Linked DNA regions of Azoarcus sp. KH32C. The protein of the gene in region 2 interacts with the protein of the main gene of each other region in a pairwise test. Links are inferred from orthologs where the notes say so. Each region holds a gene or a part of one and is shown on either strand. Other genes may lie near its edges.

Region 1 (6,144 bases), 400 kb from region 2 along the record:
TGGCAATGACGTCGACGGCACCCAGCTCGAGATATTCGTCGATTTCCTGAGACTGGACCTTTGCGGTCATGAACACCGCGGGCGTGTCGGCGAGACCGGGCAGGTCGCGCAGCGCGAGCAATGTCGTCGGCCCGTCCATGCCCGGCATCATGACGTCGAGCAGCAACAGATCCGGCGAAAACTCCGGCGCCTTCGCGACCGCTTCGCGACCGGATTCGCACGACTCCAACGTGAAGCCACCCAGCGATTCGAGTGCCATCACGGCGATCAGCCGGATGTCCGGCTCGTCTTCAACGTAGAGAATCTTCTTGAGGTTCTTCATGCTCATTTCGCGTCACCGAAGGAAGACTCTGGAGGATCTGCGCCTGCAAGGTTCCGAGCAGGCGTGCATTGTCCGTATTCGACTTGACCAGACAGGCCGCAAAATGTTGCGCGTCGTATTGCGAAACGTCGCTTGCCGAAAAGACGACAATGCGCGGCGGTGGGGTCTGTGCGGAGATCAGCGGCAGGAGCTCCCACCCCGAGCCGTCCGGTAGGGCGAAGTCGAGGATGACCAGATCGTAGACGTGTTCGGCCAGCTTGCGGTGGGCGGTATCGAGGTCGGGAGCGTGGTCGAAGTCCGCCAGGTCCTTGGCCAGCTCGGAGATGAAGCTAAAGACGTCCGCATCGTCCTCGATGTGCAGGATTCTTTGCCGCGCCGGCGGGCTGTCCGCCTGCCTTTCGCGGATCGCGTCCGTGCTCACGCTGCTGCGCAGGACTCGTAGCAGCCGTTGTTGGTCGATCGGCTTCTGCAGCCAGTCCGCAACGGCCATTCCGCCTCCCAGGCGGGCCTTGCCCTCGTCCGCGCGTGCGGAAACGACAACGATGGGCAAGTGGTGAAGCGCTTCGATGTCGCGCAACTCCCGGATCAGGGCGATGCCGTCCTGGTCGGGAAGGGCGATGTCGAGGGTCATCGCGTCGTAGTGGTTGCCGGCCAGCATCCGCCTGGCGTGCTCGGCGTCGACCGCAATGTCGGCGCGATACCCGGCTTCCTCGAGCATGTAACGGATCAGCGCTGCGGCGTCCGGATCGTCTTCGCAGATGAGGATGCGCGAGGCGTCCTCGCCGCCTTTGTCGCCGAAGGGCTCGTTGTGGGGCAGGGCGGCCAGTTCAAACCAGAAGCACGCTCCGCTGCTGGAGCTGTCGTAGCCGATGCGTCCGCCCATCCCTTCGATGAGCGAGCGCGTGATGGCCAATCCCAGCCCGCTGCCACCCTTCTGGCGCGTGTTCGAGGCATCCGCCTGGGAGAATTTCTCGAAGATGCGCTCGCGGAAGGTGTCGGGGACACCCGGGCCCCGGTCGCGGACGCTCACCCGGGCCGAGCCCTTACATCGCTCCAACGAAACTTCCACCGTGCTGCCCGGAGGCGAGAACTTGGCGGCGTTTGATAACAGGTTGGCAAGGACTTGTGCCAGACGGTCGGGGTCTGCGTAAACGCTGGCTTCGGTCGGGTCGCCGGTCAGTTCGATTTTCACGCCGAGCTCTTCCGCATAGGCCCGATTGGCCTCGATCGCCTGCCGGATCAGCGGAAGCAGCGGCTGCGCACCGAAGGCGAAATTCATCTTTCCGGACTCGACCTTGTCGATGTCGAGGATGTCGTTGATCAGCCGCACGAGCCGTTCGCTGTTCCGGTGAGCGACGTCGATGAGCCTGGCGGCCTGCGGCGGCAGCGCCCCGGCCAGCCCGCCGGCGATCAAACCGAGCGAGCCGCGGATCGACGTCAGCGGCGTGCGCAGTTCGTGGCTGATCGTCGAGATGAATTCCTTCTTGATGCGCTCGGCCTCCTTGCGCGCGCTGATGTCGCGCACGATGCCCGTGAAGAATCGATGCTCCCCGAGCACGGACTCGCTGACCGAGAGATCCATCGGAAATTCCGTGCCATCCTTGCGCCGGCCGACCACTTCGCGCCCGGTTCCGATCACGTGCGGCACGCGGGTCCTGATCAGTCGGCGGATATAGCCGTCGTGTTCGCTGCGAAACGGTTCCGGCATCAGCATGTTGACGTTGCGGCCGATGACCTCGGCGGGCTCGTAGCCGAAGATGGTCGCGCCGGCCGGATTGAAGGATTCGACGATGCCGCCTTCGCCGATCGTGATGATTCCGTCGTTGGCGGTATTCACGATCGCCCGCAGCCGCTCTTCGTGGCCACGCAGCGCGCCGATCGCTTCTTCGAGGCGGGTGCGGCCGAATTCGCCCTGTACGAGATTGCCCAGGTCGCGCAACAGCGCGCGTTCTTCGGCGTCGAGGCGACGCGGCGCGCAGCCGATCAGGCAGAGTGTTCCGACGCGGTAACCGTCCTGGGTGGAAAGCGGCGCCGCGGCGTAGAAACGGATGTTCGGAGGCCCTGCGACCAGCGGGTTGTCCGCGAAGCGAGGGTCGTCAAAGGCGTCCGGAACCTCGAAGATGTCCGGTGCCAGGATCGTGTGGCCGCAAAACGAGATGTCGCGCGGCGTTTCGGTCGCGTCCAGTCCCTGGCGGGACTTGAACCACTGGCGGTCGTGGTCGATGAGACTGACCAGCGCGATGGGCACGTCGAAAAGTCGCCGCGCGATCCGCGTGATCCGGTCGAAGCGCTCCTCGGGCGGTGTGTCGAGCAAGTCCAGCGTGCGCAGGGCCTCCTGGCGCTGCGCTTCGTCGGGCGGCATGGGCGGGACTTGCATCTGGGCTCCCGGTCAGGTCAAGGCGGGGCTGGCGCTCCGACTATGCTGTCATTGTAGTGCGGGTCCAATGCGAAGTGGTTCGCCTTGCTCACCTTGGGTATCAGCGGGCGCGACGCAGTACGCAGCTTACATAGGCCTGGCCGTCCGGCTGGGCGTTGTTGCGCTGTGCGTTGAACATGGTTTCGCCGAGACACTCAAGCACGTCGTGCAGCGCCTGGTGCTGGTCGTCCCGCTGCCGCAGGCAGGCTTCAAACGCGGCGCGCAGCCCAGGCGGCTGGTCGATCGACAACTGCTCGGCGATTGCCAGATGCAGTGACAGGTGGAGGAAGGGGTTGATCTGGCCGTCGTCAGGCGAAAACTCCCTTGCGACCGAATCGGGGTCATCGAGCAGCGCGTGGTATTCGGGATGCAGCTGGATCAGGTCGGTCGCCATGTGCTCGAGCGGCGTCTGCACTTCCTGGGCGCGATACTTGCGCCAGCTTTCGATGAAGAATTTCCGGACTTCATCGCGGGTTGGATTGAACATTGTTCCCTCGGTTGATGATGGGTCAGGCGGTCTTGTCCCGGAATTCGCACAGGTCGCGTACAACACATTCCGGGCAGCGCGGCTTGCGGGCTGTGCACACGTAACGGCCGTGTAGGATCAGCCAGTGGTGGGCGTCGAGCAGGTACTCCTTCGGCACCCGTTTCATCAGCGCCTCCTCGACGGCCAGTACGTCCTTGCCCGGCGCCAGCCCCGTGCGGTTGGCGACTCGGAAGATATGGGTGTCGACGGCCATCACCGGCTGACGGAACACCGTGTTGAGCACGACGTTCGCGGTCTTGCGCCCGACTCCCGGCAGGGCTTCGAGTGCTTCGCGGTTGGCGGGGACTTCGCCGGCGTGGCGTTCCAGCAGCAGGCGCGACAGCGCGACGACGTTCTTCGCCTTGTTGCGGTACAGGCCGATCGTCTTGATATGGCTCGCGACGCCTTCCTCGCCCAGCGTGATCATCTCTTCCGGCGTCGGCGCGGCGGCGAACAGGCCGCGCGTAGCCAGATTGACGCTCTTGTCCGTCGCCTGCGCCGACAGCACGACAGCCACCAGCAACTGGAAGGGCGTGCCGAATTCCAGTTCCGTGGTCGGCGTCGGATTCGCCTCGGCAAGCCGGCGGAAGAATTCGCGAATGGCGTCGCGCTTCATCGTCATCGGCGGCTCACGAAGCAGCCTTGGCGGTCGCGAGGCTGCGATCGTCGGTTCCCGGGCCGGCCGCTTTGCGCTGTGCCGCGCGGCTGCGGATCCAGTTGGAGAGGGCGATCAGGCATCCGAGCGTGAAGAACGCACCGGGCGGCAGGATCGCGATCAGGAAGCCCGGATAGTCCTTGCCCAATACGGCAATCGCCGAGGCCCCGGGGACGATCATCTCGATGCCGGCGAACAGTGTTCCGTTGCCCGCGAGCTCGCGCAGCCCGCCGAGCACGGCCAGCAGGCAGACGAGGCCCAGTCCCATCATGACGCCGTCGACGGTCGAGGAGAGCGGATCGTTCTTGGCCGCGAAGGCTTCCACGCGCGCGAGCACGATGCAGTTCGTGACGATCAGCGGGATGAAGATGCCGAGCACGAGATACAGGTCATGGAAGTAGGCGTTGAAGGCCAGGTCGACCATCGTCGTGAGGGACGCGATGATCAGGATGAATACCGGAATGCGGATCTCGTAGGGGATGAGATTGCGCAGCGAGGCCACGGCGAGGTTGGACATTGCCATCACCAGCACCGTCGCGAGGCCAAGGCTCGTCGCATTGACCACGCTGGTGCTGATCGCAAGGATCGGACACAGGCCCAACAACTGCACCAGGCCCGTGTTCTGCCGCCACAGGCCGTTCCAGGCACTTTCACGAAAGCGTTCGAGATTCATCGCGAAGATCCTTCGTCAGAGTGTCGCGCCCGGTTGAGCGGCGAACAGTGCATCCCGATGCGTGCGGGCGAACTCCAGCGCCCGCCGCGTGGCGTTCGTCACCGCGCGCGCGCTGATGGTCGCTCCGACCCGATAGGCGAAAGCGCCCCCATCCTTGCCAAGCGACCATTTCTCCGGGCCCACTCCATCCAGCGAGAGGCCCGCGAACTGCCCGATCCAGGGCTTGTCCTTGCTCCGGTCCTTGCGTGGATCGATGTAGTCGCCAAGGCCCGGCGTTTCCTTGTGCGTGACGACCCGAACGCCGCTCAGCGTCCCTTCGGCTGCCACGGCGACGACGAGCTGGATGCGTCCCGCGTAGCCGTCGGTCGCGATCGTTTCGAGGACCAGAGCGGCAGGAGCGCCGCCACGTCGCGCGCGATACACCCGTCCGCCCTGATCGAGGCCGAGCTGCGGCGTCGGTCCGAGCGTGACGTAGTCGTCGAGCAGCGCGTTATCGTAGGTGGATGGCGGCAGCACCTCGTTGATCAGCCGCATCTTGCCTTCCTGCGCGGACGCTTCGATTGCCGGCCGCGTGGCGTTGTAGGTCGCGGCCATCGGTGCGGTGAAGGCGATCGTGAATAGCACCAGGATGCTTGCGGTCCGTGCCGAGGTCCGGCCGGCGGTGTAGCGTTCGCTCATCGCGCCTTGTCCTCGCGGTGGCCGAATACCGGCGGTTGCGTCTTCATGTCGATCAGTGGAACGCAGATGTTCATCAGCAGGACGGCGAAGGCAATCCCGTCCGGGAAGGCACCGAACGCGCGGATCAAATAGGTCAGGATCGCGATGCCGGCCGCGAAGATCAGTTTGCCGCGCGGCGTCGTCGCGCCGGAGACCGGGTCCGTCACGATGAAGAAGGCCGCCAGCATCGTGCCCCCGCTCGCCAGATGGAAGAGTGGTGACGGGAACTGCCCCGGATTGGCCAGCCAGAACGCGCCCGCGATGAGCGCAAGCGTCGCGAGGAAGGCGACCGGCATGTGCCAGGTGATGATCCGTCGGGCCAGGAGAAAGAGTCCGCCGACAAGATACCCGAGCGAGAGCCATTCCCATCCACGGCTTCCGAACTGGCCGAAGGCCTTTTCGGAAAGAATGGTGGCAACGGTGCCGCCGCCCGAGCGCAGGCCGGTCCGCATCGCATCCAGCGCCGTCGCGCCGGTGATCGCGTCGAGCTGACGCTCGCCTCCCAGCACGAGATGGAGCTGAGTGGCGAAATCGAGTTGTCCGACGCCGGGCCATTGAGACATCAGCGACGGAAACGCCACGATCATCGCGCAAAAGGCCACCATCGCCGGATTGAACGGGTTCTGCCCCAGTCCGCCGTAAAGCTGCTTGACCGCCACGATGGCGATCAGCACCCCGAGAACGGTCCCCCACCAAGGCAGGATCGGCGGAAAACTCAGCACGACCAGCCAGGCCGTGACGACCGCCGACAGATCGGACAAGGCGGGTGCGAGCGGCCGTCCGCGAAGCTTGAGCACCAAGGCTTCGCCGACGAGCGCGGCAATCGTCGCAAGCA
Region 2 (6,649 bases):
ATGATCATCGCGGTCGGCAGCATCTGCGGCAGCTGGCTGCTGGTGCGGAAGGCGGTCGCGCGCAGGCTCAGGCCGTTGCCCGGCGGATCGAGCGCAATCGAATACGAGATGCTCTCGTCGATCGCCCGAACCCCCGAGTTCGCGGCCAGCGTGTCGCCCTTGGCACCGAGCAGCGTGAGGCGGTACTTCTCGTCGAACCAACTCGGCACGAGGTGGCGCACCATGCGGTCGATCGAATAGACGCCGACGATCGCGCCGAGGAATTCGCGGCCATGACGCACCGGCACGTAGACCTCCAGCACCATGCGGTTACGCGGATTGACGTAAGCCTCGCCGTAGGCGGCGCGCCCCAGGTCGCGGGCGCGGTAGAAGGCGTCGGTCTGATTCGCGGACAAGGCGTCGCCGGTGAGCCAGTCGGTGGTGTCGAACGGCGCGGACCAGCGCACGACTTCCTCGGGCCCCACCCAGACGATGTTCACGAGTTCGCCGTTGTTGGCGATGTACTGGTTGGCGCGGACCTGAAAGCCGTCGAGATTCAACGCATCGGCGGCAAGATCACGGGCCGCCTGGCCGAGGAATTCCTCGGTCGCCTGCATGTGCAGACGCATCGTCTGCTCGGCCCACTGCACGTCGCGGGCGACGGCGTTGCGCTGGCTCTCGACGTCGCGCGCCTGCAGCAGCCAGACGAGCGCGAGCATCGTCAGCGCGAAGATGCCGACTGCGACGTAAGGGGCGGTCCAGTACCAGCGGGCCTGGCCGAGGCGGCCTGAGTCGGAAAAATGGGGCATCGAAATCGGGACTATCGGGAGAAACGGGACAGGCGCGTAAGAGCGCCGCAGATGCCTTGAGGGATTGTCGATGGCATCGCGCCGAGCGGCAATCGGGGTTTTTCCGTAGCGCCTCGCGGCCGGCAACCAGGAAACATCGTCCATGAACGGCTTGGGGTTTTCGCCAATTCTACGCTGCTGCCATCGGCCGTACATTGTGCGGCCATCCTTCTTCAACCCGAGTGATTCCAGCGTGCTGCGCCTCCTGGTTGCGCTTCTGTGCCTCGTATCCCTCGCGGAACCCTCCGTCGCGGCCGCCCCGGCGAGCCCTGCCGGCCCGCTCAGGATCGGCGTGTCCGGCCCCTTCACGGGCGGGTCGAGCCCGATGGGCATTTCGATGCGCGAGGGCATCCGCATCGCTGCGGCCGAAATCAACGCCGGCGGCGGCGTGCTCGGACGCCCGGTCGAACTCGTCGAACGCGACGACGAAGCACGCAACGAGCGCGGCGCCCAGGTCGTGCAGGAACTCATCGACCGCGAACACGTCGTCGCAGGGCTCGGCATCGCCAACACTGGCGTCGCGCTCGCGAGCCAGCGCTTCTACCAGCAGGCGCGCATTCCGATCGTTACTTCGGTGGCGACCGGATCGCTGATCACCAAACAGTTCCTGCCGCCGCAGCACCCGGACAACTTCGTCTTCCGCGTCTCGGCGAGCGACACGCTGCAGGCGGCGATGATCGTCGCCGAGGCCGTCGACCGCCGCGGCATCAGGCGCGTCGCGATCTTCCACGACGCGACCAACTACGGCCAACTCGGCCGCGAGGACCTCGAAAGGACGCTCAGCGAGCGCAACATCGTGCCGGTCGCCGTCGAGCGCTTCCAGATCCCGCAGCCCGACATGAGTTCGCAGCTGCGCCGGGCGCGCCAGGCGGGCGCCGAGGCGATCCTCACCTACGGCATCGGCCCCGAGCTCGCGCAGATCGTCAACGGCATGGCCCGCCTCAACTGGCATGTGCCGCTGATCGGCAGCTGGACGCTCGCGATGTCGAACTTCATCGACAATGCCGGCCCCAACGGGGAAGGCGCCCGCATGCCGCAGACCTTCATCCCCGAGCCGACGACGCCTCGCCGCAAGGCCTTCCTCGACGCATGGAAAAACGCCACCGGAAGCGCGCGCATTCCGGTCCCACCGGCCGCTGCGCAAGGGTATGATTCCATGCTTCTGCTCGCGGCCGCGATCCGTCAGGCCGGCAGCACCGACGGCGATCGAATCCGCGAGGCGCTCGAAAACCTGCAAGAAAGGGTCGAGGGGGTCATCATGACTTACAACCGCCCGTTTTCGAAGGAACGCCACGAGACCATCAACAGCGTCCATGACATATTCATGGGCGAAGTGCAGAATGGGCGAGTCGTGTTCGCCTACGACGAGGACCGCCGCCGGGCATCGCGCCAATGATGCGCGCGGCATCCGCCGCTTTTCCTGATCGGCCGGGAGAAAATCCTCTCCCTCCCTCTCCATCTCCCGGCCGATTTTTTTCCGCTTTTCCGCGCTTTCTTGATTTTCCCCGTTTTGGGCGCCTTCGCAGGCGCCCGTTGGCGTTCGCTCGCCTCCTTTGCGGCCGCCCGCTTTGGACGTTTTTCCGCCAACCACCGAACGGCCGCGTCATCGTCTGCGCAGCGTTCGGGGAAAAAAGTTATTGCGCATCCTGAAAAGTGATTTTATAGTGTGAAAACCGTCGCTGATCATCGGAATCGGCAACTCACGGTTTTAACTTCGCCCGCTTCACGAAAGCGGGATTCGCTAACAGCTGGGCTCAACGTTTGAGGAGACAGAGCATGGCCGCGACACCCAACGTAACGCTGCAATCGGACCCCGACACCCTGGAAACCCAGGAATGGCTGGACGCCCTCCAGGCCGTCGTCGCCAATGAAGGCCAGGACCGCGCGCATTTCCTGATCGAGAAGCTGATCGAGGCCGGCCGCGAGGAAGGCATCGACATCCCCTACTCGGCAACGACCCAGTACATCAACACCATCCCCGCCGCACAGCAGCCGAAGTACCCGGGCAACCCGGACATGGAGATCAAGCTCCATTCGTACATCCGCTGGAACGCGATGGCGATGGTCGTTCGCGCCAACAAGCACACCAACGTCGGCGGCCATATCGCATCGTTCGCGTCCGCGGCTGCGCTCTACGACGTGGGCTTCTCGCACTTCTGGCGCGCCCCGACCGCCGAGCACGGCGGCGACCTGATCTTCTTCCAGGGCCACTCGGTCCCCGGCGTCTATGCACGCGCCTTCATGCTCGGTCGCCTGACCGAAGACCAGATGGACAGCTTCCGCCAGGAAGTCGACGGCAAGGGCATCTCGTCCTACCCGCACCCCTGGCTGATGCCGGACTTCTGGCAGTTCCCGACCGTGTCGATGGGCCTCGGCCCCCTGTGCGCGATCTACGCCGCGCGCTTCATGAAGTACATGGATTCGCGCGACATGGCCAAGGCGCAGGACCGCAAGGTCTGGGCCTTCCTCGGCGACGGCGAGACCGACGAAGTCGAATCGCTGGGCGCGATCGGCATGGCCGCGCGTGAAAAGCTCGACAACCTGGTCTTCGTGATCAACTGCAACCTGCAGCGTCTGGACGGCCCGGTGCGCGGCAACGGCAAGATCATCCAGGAGCTGGAAGCGGAATTCCGCGGCGCCGGCTGGAACGTCATCAAGCTCGTGTGGGGCACGCACTGGGATTCGCTGCTCGCCCGCGACACCAAGGGCCTGCTGAAGAAGCGCATGATGGAATGCGTCGACGGCGAGTACCAGACTTTCAAGGCCAAGGACGGCGCCTACGTGCGCGAGCACTTCTTCAACACGCCGGAACTGAAGGCGATGGTCGCCGACTGGACCGACGAGGAAATCTGGCGCCTGAACCGTGGCGGCCATGACCTGTTCAAGATCTTCTCCGCCTACAAGGCAGCGGTCGAGCACAAGGGCCAGCCGACGCTGATCCTCGCCAAGACCGTCAAGGGCTTCGGCATGGGCCAGGCCGGCGAGGCGATGAACATCTCGCACCAGCAGAAGAAGCTCGACGAAGAGGCCATCCGCCGCTTCCGCGACCGCTTCGACATCCCGGTGCCGGACGACAAGATCGCCGAACTGCCCTACCTGAAGTTCGCCGAGGACTCGCCCGAATACAAATACATGATGGAGCGCCGCGTGCAACTCGGCGGCTTCCTGCCGCAGCGCCGCCGCAAGGCCGATCCGCTGCCGGTGCCCGCGCTCGACAACTTCGCCGCGCTGCTGAAGGCCTCGGGCGAAGGCCGCGAGCTGTCGACGACGATGGCGATCGTGCGCATCATGAACACCCTGCTCAAGGACAAGCAGATCGGCCGCCACGTCGTGCCGATCGTCCCGGACGAGTCGCGCACCTTCGGCATGGAAGGCATGTTCCGCCAGTACGGCATCTGGAACCAGGAAGGCCAGAACTACGTGCCGGAAGACCATGACCAGCTGATGTTCTACAAGGAATCGAAGACCGGCCAGGTGCTGCAGGAAGGCATCAACGAAGCCGGCGCGATGGCCGACTGGATCGCCGCCGGCACCGCGTACTCGGTGCATGGCGTGCAGATGGTGCCCTTCTACATCTTCTATTCGATGTTCGGCCTGCAGCGCACGATGGACCTGTGCTGGGCGGCTGCGGACCAGCGTACCCGCGGCTTCCTGATCGGCGGCACCGCCGGCCGCACCACGCTGAACGGCGAAGGCCTGCAGCACGAAGACGGCCACAGTCTCGTGATGGCCAACATGATCCCGAACTGCGTCAGCTACGACCCGACCTTCCAATACGAAGTCGCGGTGATCGTGCAGGACGGCATGCGCCGGATGTTCGCCGAGCAGCAGGACGTGTACTACTACATCACGGTGATGAACGAGAACTACGAGCATCCCGAGATGCCTGCCGGCGCCGAAGCCGACATCGTCAAGGGCATGTACGCGTTCCGTAAGGGCGGTGAAGGCAAGCTGCGCGTGCAACTGCTCGGTTCCGGCACGATCTTCCGCGAAGTCATCGCCGCGGCCGACCTGCTGAAGAACGACTGGGGTGTCGAGTCCGACATCTGGGGCTGCCCGAGCTTCAACGAACTCGCCCGTGACGGCCAGGATGCCGAGCGCTGGAACATGCTGCACCCGATGGAAGCGCCGCGCCTGTCGCATGTCGCGAAATGCCTGAAGGACGCGACCGGCCCGGTGATCGCCTCGACCGATTACATCAAGATGTTCGCCGAGCAGATCCGTCCCTTCGTCAAGGGCACCTACGTGACGCTGGGCACCGACGGCTTCGGCCGCTCCGACACCCGCGAGAAGCTGCGCCACTTCTTCGAAGTGGATCGCCACTGGGTCACGGTTGCCGCGCTGAAGGCGCTCGCCGACGACGGCCTGATCGAGCGCGAAAAAGTGGCCGCCGCGCTGCTGAAGTACAACCTCGATCCCAACAAGCCGAACCCGATGAGCGTCTGAGAGAGCGAGGGAGACTAGAACATGAGCCAAATCATTGAAGTGAAAGTCCCGGACATCGGCGATTTCGACGCGGTGCCGGTCATCGAACTGTTCGTGAAGGTGGGCGACACCATCAAGGTCGACGACGCGATTGCGACGCTCGAATCGGACAAGGCGACGATGGACGTGCCGTCGTCCGCCGCGGGCGTGGTCAAGGAAGTGCTGGTCGGCGTCGGCGACAAGGTCTCGGAAGGCGTCGCGCTGATCAAGGTCGAGACGGCCAACGGCGCGAAGGCCGAAGCGCCTGCCGCTGCGCCGGCGCCCGCTGCCGCCCCTGCCCCGGCTGCTGCCGCTCCGGCACCAGCCTCTGCTCCGGCTGCAGCACCTGCCGCCGCCGCAGGCCCGGTCGAAGTCGCGGTGCCGGACATCGGCGACTTCTCGGAAGTGCCGGTGATCGAGCTCTTCGTGAAGGTCGGCGACACGATCAAGGTCGATGATGCGATCGCGACGCTCGAATCCGACAAGGCGACGATGGATGTGCCGTCGTCCGCCGCCGGCGTCGTCAAGGAAGTGAAGGTCAAGGTCGGCGACAAGGTGTCGATGGGCACGGTGTTGATCGTCGTCGAAGGCGCTGGCGCCGCGCCGGCCGCGGCCGCTGCTCCGGCACCGGCTGCCGCTCCGGCTCCGGCCTCGACCCCGTCGGGCGCGGTCCCGGCTGCATCGACCGCGGCGTTCAGCCAGTCGGCACTGTCCGCGCCGCCGCAGGGCGCCGCCCCCGCGGCCCCGTCGGCCGTCACGCTCGGCGGCAAGGTCCACGCGAGCCCGTCGGTGCGCGCCTACTCGCGCGAACTGGGCGTCGATCTCGCCCAGGTCAAGGCGACCGGTCCGAAGGCCCGCATCCTGAAGGAAGACGTCACCGCCTTCGTGAAGGGCGCGATGCAGACCGGCGTCGTTCCGGGCAAGGCCGCCCCGGCTGCCGCGGGCGCGAGCCTGGGCGGCGGGCTGGACCTGCTGCCTTGGCCGAAGGTCGATTTCTCGAAGTTCGGTGAGATCGAATCCAAGCCGCTGTCGCGCATCAAGAAGATCTCCGGCCAGAACCTCGCCCGCAACTGGGTGATGATCCCGGCCGTGACCTATCACGAAGACGCCGACATCACCGACCTCGAAGCCTTCCGCGTCCAGATGAACAAGGAGTATGAGAAGTCCGGCAAGAAGCTCACGATGCTGGCCTTCATCATCAAGGCGTCGGTGCGCGCGCTGCAGCAATTCCCCGAGTTCAACACTTCGCTCGACGGCGACAACCTGATCTACAAGAAGTACTTCAACATCGCGTTCGCCGCCGACACGCCGAACGGGCTCGTCGTGCCGGTGATCAAGAACGCCGACAAGAAGAGCGT
Region 3 (6,405 bases), on a different replicon or contig from region 2:
CGCGATTGCGAACGTCTGGCAAGGCCTGCTGGTCGTGCTCGTGAGCCGGGCGCGCCTGTGGCTGGCGCAGCCCCGCGTGGCCCGCACTCTCGACGGCATTGCGGGCGTGATGTTGCTGGGCTTCGGGGCGAAGCTCGCGTCCAGCCAGTAGTCTCTTCGCGCTCCGCTCGCTCCGGCAGCATCGGTCGACTTTGCGACCAGATGCTCGTGGCGTACCATCGGCATGAGCTGTACGTCATGTTCGCCGCTGGCTCAGCGATCAGCGGGAAGAAGAATCGAGAATGAACAAGAAGCTGCTTGCGATACCGCTCGTCCTTGTCGCGCTCGGTGGCGCCATCTGGATGGCGCGGCGGGACCATCCCGAGAACGAAAGCACCTTGGTACTCCAAGGGAATGTCGATATCCGGGAGGTCAATCTCGCCTTCAACGCCAGCGGGCGCATCGAAGAGGTGCTTGTTCATGAAGGCGACCGGGTGCAGAAGGGGCAATTGCTCGCGAAGCTCGACACCAGCCGCACCGGACTCGCCCTCGACCAGGCGAAGGCCCTCGCGGAGGCGCAACGCAGCCAGGTCGCCAAACTCAGGACCGGTTCGCGCCCGGAAGAAATCAGGCGCGCGGCCGCCGAGCGCGACGCCGCCCAGGCCGCGGCGCGCGACGCGCACCAGTTCCATGAGCGCCAGCTCGATCTGGTCGCCAGGCACTTCGTTTCCCAGCAGCAGGCCGACAGCGCGAAGAACGCCCTGGATGGCGCGCTGCAGCGGCTAAAAGCGGCCGAGGAAGCCTACCGGCTCGCGGTCCTCGGGCCGCGCAAGGAGGACCTCGCTACCGCAGAGGCGACGCTGACGGCACAGAATTCCGCGATTGCGGGCCTGATGCACGACATCGCCGAAGGCGAGCTGTTCGCTTCCGACGACGGCGTGATCGAAAACCGCGTTCTGCAGCCGGGGGACATGGCCTCGCCGCAAAAGACCGTGCTCACGGTCGCGTTGACGGACCCGGTCTGGGCCCGCGTCTATCTCCCCGAAAAGGCCCTGGGCCGCGTGCCCGCGAGCGCCCGAGCCACGATCACCACCGACAGCCACCCCGACCGCAAGTACGCGGGCTGGGTCGGCTTCGTCTCGCCGACGGCGGAATTCACGCCGAAGAACGTCGAGACGCCGGAACTACGCACGAGCCTCGTCTATCAGGCGCGCGTCTTCGTGTGCGACGGCAAGGAGGAGCTGCGTCAGGGCATGCCGGTGACGGTCACCATCGCCTACGACCAGCCGCCCCCCGAGGGGAGACCCTGCGCGAAGGGCCAGTGATGCCCGACGACGCCGTCCTTGCCGCTGCGGACCTGCATAAGTCCTTCCGGGCCGGCGGCCGCGTCGTGACGGCCCTCGACGGCGTCAGCCTGCGCGTCCGTGCCGGTTCGGTCACCGGCCTGATCGGCCCCGACGGCGCCGGCAAGACCACCTTCATGCGGCTCGCGGCCGGCCTGCTCGTCCCCGACGCCGGGCATGTCACCGCGCTCGGGCTCGACTCGACGCGGGACGCGCTGAGGGTTCAGGCCGCACTCGGCTACATGCCTCAACGCTTCGGCCTCTACGAGGATCTGACGGTCCAGGAGAACCTCGATCTCTACGCCGACCTGCAAGGCATCCCGCCGCCGGCGCGCGCCGAACGCTACGCGGAACTGATGCATATGACCGGCCTCGCGAGATTCACCCAGCGCCTCGCCGGCCAGCTCTCGGGCGGCATGAAACAGAAGCTCGGCCTCGCCTGCACGCTCGTGCGCGCGCCCCGTCTGCTGCTTCTCGATGAGCCGACCGTGGGCGTCGACCCGGTGTCGCGCCGCGAGCTATGGGCCATCCTCGACCGGCTCGTGCAGAACGAAGGCATGAGCGTGCTGCTCTCCACGGCCTACCTCGACGAAGCCGAGCGCTGCGCGGAGGTGATCCTCCTCCACGACGGGAAGGTGCTCGAACAAGGCCCGCCCGCCTCGATGAGTGCGCGCATGAAGGGGCGCACCTGGGCGGTGTCGCGACCGGGCACACACCACCGCGACCTGCAGGCCGAACTGGACGGGCAAGCGGGCATCGTCGACGCGCTCGTCCAGGGGGAGCACGTGCGGGTCGTGACGACCGGCACTGCGCTGCCGCAGGCGATCGCGGAAGATCCGGCCATCGACGCGCGCCCGGTGCCGCCGCGCTTCGAGGACAGTTTCATCGATCTGCTGCGCGGCGGCCAGGACCGGCGTGTCCATTCGCCGCGGATGAACGGCACGATGCAGGAAGGAAGCGCCGACGGCGACGAACCCGTCATCCGCGTGACGGGGGCGAAGCGCCGCTTTGGCAATTTCTGGGCGGTGGACGGGGTCGATTTCGAGATCCGCCGTGGCGAGATCTTCGGCCTGCTGGGCGCCAACGGCGCCGGCAAGACCACCACCTTCCGCATGCTCTGCGGCCTGCTGCCGGCGAGCGCCGGGCATCTGGAGGTGGCCGGGCTCGACCTTCGCCGCGCGGCTTCCGCGGCACGCGCGCGCATCGGCTACATGTCGCAGAAGTTCTCGCTTTACGCGAACCTCAGCGTCGCCCAGAACCTCGACTTCTTCGCCAGCGCCTACGGCCTCGTCGGCACCGCCCGCCAGGAGCGCATCGCCTGGGCGCTCGAAGAGTTCGCGCTCGCGACGACGGCCGACCAGATCAGCGGCGACTTGTCGCTCGGCTACAAGCAGCGTCTTGCGATGGCCTGCGCCCTGATGCACCGGCCCGAGATCCTCTTTCTCGACGAGCCGACCTCCGGCGTCGATCCGCTCGCCCGGCGTGAGTTCTGGCAACGCATCAATGCGCTGGCCCGTGAAGGGGTGACGGTGCTCGTGACCACCCATTTCATGGAGGAAGCGGAATACTGCGATCGGCTCGCGATCATGGCCGCCGGCCGCATCCTCGCGACCGACGAGCCGGCAGCGATCAAGGCCCACGCAAGAAGCCCGCAGCACCCCGAGCCCAGTCTCGAGGATGCCTTCATCGAGCTGATCGAGGCCTCGTCGACCGAGGAGGCAGCATGAGCGAAAACCGGGGCGGAGCCGCGATGCGCGTTAGAGGCCTGGTCCGCAAGGAGTTCCTGCAGATCATGCGGGATCCGAGCAGCATCGCGATCGCCTTCCTGATGCCGATCTTCCTGCTGATGCTCTTCGGCTTCGGCGTATCCCTGGACGCGGACCACGTGCCGATCGCGGTGGTGGCGGAAGCCCCTTCCAAGGACAGTGCCAACTTCCTCGCCACGCTGCAGGGCTCTCACTATTTTGCAGTCCGGGTCGCGGACTCGATGCCCGTGGCCGAGCAGGCGTTGCGAGCCGGCGAGGTCAGGGCCATCGTCCGCCTGCGGGCGGACTTCTCGCGCCGGATGCGCCAGACCGACGGGGCGCCGATCCAGCTCGTCATCGACGGGGTCGATGCGAACACCGCCCGCCTCGTGGAGGGATACGTGAAGGGGGCATGGGGAACCTGGCTGGGAAGCCTCGCGGCCGCACGCGGCGAAGAGTTGGAGATGCCCGTCGATCTGCGACCGCGGATCTGGTTCAACAGCGAGCTCCGGAGTCGCAATTACCTCGTGCCCGGCCTCGTGGCCATCATCATGACGCTGATCGGCGCCCTGCTCACGGCTCTCGTCATGGCCCGCGAATGGGAGCGAGGAACGATGGAAGGACTCATGGTGACGCCGGTCAGCATGAGTGAGGTGCTCGTGGGCAAGCTCGTGGCCTACTTCATCCTCGGCACCGGGGGGATGCTGCTCACCGTGGGGCTTGCCGTGTGGGTCTTCGAGGTGCCCTTGCGGGGATCGTTCTGGGTCCTGTGGCTCTGTTCGAGCCTTTTCCTGCTCGCTGCGCTCGGCATGGGGCTGACGATCTCGACGCTGGCCCGCAACCAGTTCGTCGCCGGACAGATCGCCATCATCGCCACCTTCCTCCCGGCCTTCCTGCTCTCGGGCTTTATTTTCGACATCGGCAGCATGCCCCCGGTGGTGCAGGCAATCACGCACCTCATCGTCGCCCGTTATTTCGTATCGATCGTGCAGACCCTCTTCCTCGCCGGCAACGTGTGGTCGGTGATCGTTCCCAACGCGCTCGCGCTCGTCGCGATGGCGGCGATCTTCCTGACCGTCACCTGGCGCAATTCCCGCAAGCGGCTGGATTGATGCTGCAACGCATTCTCGCCCTCATCCACAAGGAGTTCCTCGCGCTGCTCAAGGACCCGAAGAGCCGCACAGTGCTCATCGTGCCGCCCCTGATCCAGTTGCTGGTGTTCGGCTACGCCGCGAGCTTCGACCTGAAGCAGATTCATTACGCCGTCTACAACGAGGACCGCGGCATCGCCTCGCGCGAGCTGCTGGCGCGCTTCACCGGCGCCCCCAGCTTCCGCCAGGTCGCCGAGATCCGGTCCGAAGCCGAAATCGCGCCCCTCGTCGACGCACGCGAAGTGCTCGTGACGATCCACGTGGGGCCGCGCTTCGGCGCAGACCTGGAGGCGGGGCGCCCTGCCCCCTTGCAGGTCATCATCGACGGCCGCAACTCGAACACCGCGATGATCGCGCTCAATTACGTGCGCACCGTCGTCGACCGCTTCAACGACGACTGGATCGCCGCGAGAGGCCTGCGCGGGCCGCCGGCACGCATCGAGGTCCGCGACTGGTTCAATCCGAACCTGGAGAGTCGCTGGTTCTTCATCCCCGGCATCATCGGCATGCTGACCTTGATGGTCACGATGCTGGTGACGGCGCTCACCGTGGCCCGGGAACGCGAACAAGGCACCTTCGACCAGCTGCTCGTCACCCCGCTGCGGCCCGCCGAAATCCTCATCGGCAAGACGGTGCCCGGTCTCGTCATCGGCATCATCCAGGCCACGGTGATCCTGCTGATCGCGACCCAGTGGTTCGAGGTGCCTTTCATGGGCCGCCTGCCGGTGTTCTACGGCGGGCTGCTCCTGTTCCTGCTCTCCGGCGTCGGCACCGGCCTGCTGATTTCGGCCCTCTCCGCCACCCAGCAGCAGGGCCTGCTGGGCGCCTTCCTGTTCATGGTCCCCGCCGTCATCCTGTCCGGCTTCGCGACGCCCATCGCCAACATGCCGCGGCTCGTGCAGCTCTTCACCTACCTCGATCCGCTGCGCTACTTCCTGATCATCCTGCGCAAGGTGTTCCTCGAAGGAGCGGGGATCGACATCCTGTTCGACCAGTTCTGGCCCATGGCGCTGATCGGTGCGGGCACGATGCTCCTGGCGGGCTGGCTGTTCCGGCATCGCATGTACTAGCCGCCTGCTCCGGTTCACGCCGATCGGTCGAACTGCCGCTCGCCGACGACGTCGACACTTCCATCAACGCAATCGGGAAGCACTGCCATGGCTGACCTCTTCGAAAACCCGCTGGGACTGATGGGCTTCGAGTTCGTCGAGTTCGCATCGCCCACACCGAACGTCCTCGAACCGCTGTTCGAGGCGATGGGCTTCACGCTCGTCGCCCGCCACCGCTCGAAAGACGTCGTCCTCTACCGTCAAGGGAAGATCAACTTCATCATCAACAGCGAACCCCATAGCCTCGCCGCCTACTTCGCCGCGGAGCACGGCCCGTCGGCTTGCGGCATGGCGTTTCGCGTGCGCGATTCGCATCTCGCCTACCGCCGCGCGCTCGAACTCGGCGCGCAGCCGGTGGACATCCCGACCGGCCCGATGGAGCTGCGCCTGCCCGCGATCAAGGGCATCGGCGGCGCACCGCTGTACCTGATCGACCGCTTCAAGGACGGCGAATCCATCTACGACATCGACTTCCGCTTCGTCGAAGGCGTCGACCGCCACCCCGCCGGCCACGGCCTGAAGCTCATCGACCACCTGACGCACAACGTCTATCGCGGCCGCATGGCCTACTGGGCGGGCTTCTATGAGCGCCTCTTCAACTTCCGCGAGATCCGCTACTTCGACATCAAGGGCGAATACACCGGGCTGACCTCGAAGGCGATGACCGCACCGGACGGCAAGATCCGCATCCCGCTCAACGAGGAGTCGTCGAAGGGCAGCGGCCAGATCGAGGAGTTCCTGATGCGCTTCAACGGCGAAGGCATCCAGCACGTGGCGCTGCTCACCGACGACCTGCCTGCGACTGTCGACAAGCTGCGCGCCGCCGGCGTCCCGTTGATGACGGCACCGCCCGCCACCTACTACGAGATGCTCGACGAGCGCCTGCCCGGCCACGGCGAAAGCGCCGCCACCCTGCAGTCCCGCGGCATCCTGCTCGATGGCACGACCGAAGGCGGCAAGCAGCGCCTGCTGCTGCAGATCTTCTCGGAATGCGTGCTCGGGCCGGTGTTCTTCGAGTTCATCCAGCGGAAAGGCGACGAAGGCTTCGGCGAAGGCAACTTCAAGGCCTTGTTCGAGT

What was found.
Region 1: the proteins of aceE (region 2) and nth interact in binary tests that used the Escherichia coli proteins (3 or more experiments, as listed by UniProt). The link is inferred for Azoarcus sp. KH32C from one-to-one orthologs.
Region 3: the proteins of aceE (region 2) and AZKH_RS24330 interact in binary tests that used the Escherichia coli proteins (3 or more experiments, as listed by UniProt). The link is inferred for Azoarcus sp. KH32C from one-to-one orthologs.

The regions. Positions count from the first base shown.
Region 1 is NC_020516.1:2,010,180-2,016,323, forward strand. Bases 2,065-4,803 are described here. They hold nth (endonuclease III), read right to left. Parts: upstream 3,881-4,803; coding sequence 3,248-3,880; downstream 2,065-3,247. Other genes in these bases: AZKH_RS08845 (PAS domain S-box protein), read right to left, coding at 2,065-2,699; AZKH_RS08850 (DUF1841 family protein), read right to left, coding at 2,800-3,225; AZKH_RS08860 (electron transport complex subunit E), read right to left, coding at 3,894-4,592; AZKH_RS08865 (RnfABCDGE type electron transport complex subunit G), read right to left, coding at 4,608-4,803. In the rest of the region: AZKH_RS08840 (response regulator), read right to left, coding at 1-328; more of AZKH_RS08845, read right to left, coding at 291-2,064; more of AZKH_RS08865, read right to left, coding at 4,804-5,270; AZKH_RS08870 (RnfABCDGE type electron transport complex subunit D), read right to left, coding at 5,267-6,144. UniProt on the Escherichia coli protein: DNA repair enzyme that has both DNA N-glycosylase activity and AP-lyase activity. The DNA N-glycosylase activity releases various damaged pyrimidines from DNA by cleaving the N-glycosidic bond, leaving an AP (apurinic/apyrimidinic) site.
Region 2 is NC_020516.1:1,609,668-1,616,316, reverse strand. What follows is about bases 2,230-5,473. They hold aceE (pyruvate dehydrogenase (acetyl-transferring), homodimeric type), read left to right. Parts: upstream 2,230-2,603; coding sequence 2,604-5,273; downstream 5,274-5,473. Other genes in these bases: aceF (dihydrolipoyllysine-residue acetyltransferase), read left to right, coding at 5,295-5,473. Also shown: AZKH_RS07130 (PAS domain S-box protein), read right to left, coding at 1-788; AZKH_RS07125 (ABC transporter substrate-binding protein), read left to right, coding at 1,021-2,223; more of aceF, read left to right, coding at 5,474-6,649. UniProt on the Escherichia coli protein: Component of the pyruvate dehydrogenase (PDH) complex, that catalyzes the overall conversion of pyruvate to acetyl-CoA and CO(2).
Region 3 is NC_020548.1:329,202-335,606, forward strand. The notes cover bases 677-3,676. They hold AZKH_RS24330 (ATP-binding cassette domain-containing protein), read left to right. Parts: upstream 677-1,303; coding sequence 1,304-3,049; downstream 3,050-3,676. Other genes in these bases: AZKH_RS24325 (efflux RND transporter periplasmic adaptor subunit), read left to right, coding at 677-1,304; AZKH_RS24335 (ABC transporter permease), read left to right, coding at 3,046-3,676. Also shown: AZKH_RS24320 (LysE family translocator), read left to right, coding at 1-151; more of AZKH_RS24325, read left to right, coding at 282-676; more of AZKH_RS24335, read left to right, coding at 3,677-4,179; AZKH_RS24340 (ABC transporter permease), read left to right, coding at 4,179-5,288; hppD (4-hydroxyphenylpyruvate dioxygenase), read left to right, coding at 5,376-6,405; AZKH_RS24350 (DUF3025 domain-containing protein), read right to left, coding at 6,388-6,405. UniProt on the Escherichia coli protein: Part of the ABC transporter complex YbhFSR that could be involved in efflux of cefoperazone. Probably responsible for energy coupling to the transport system.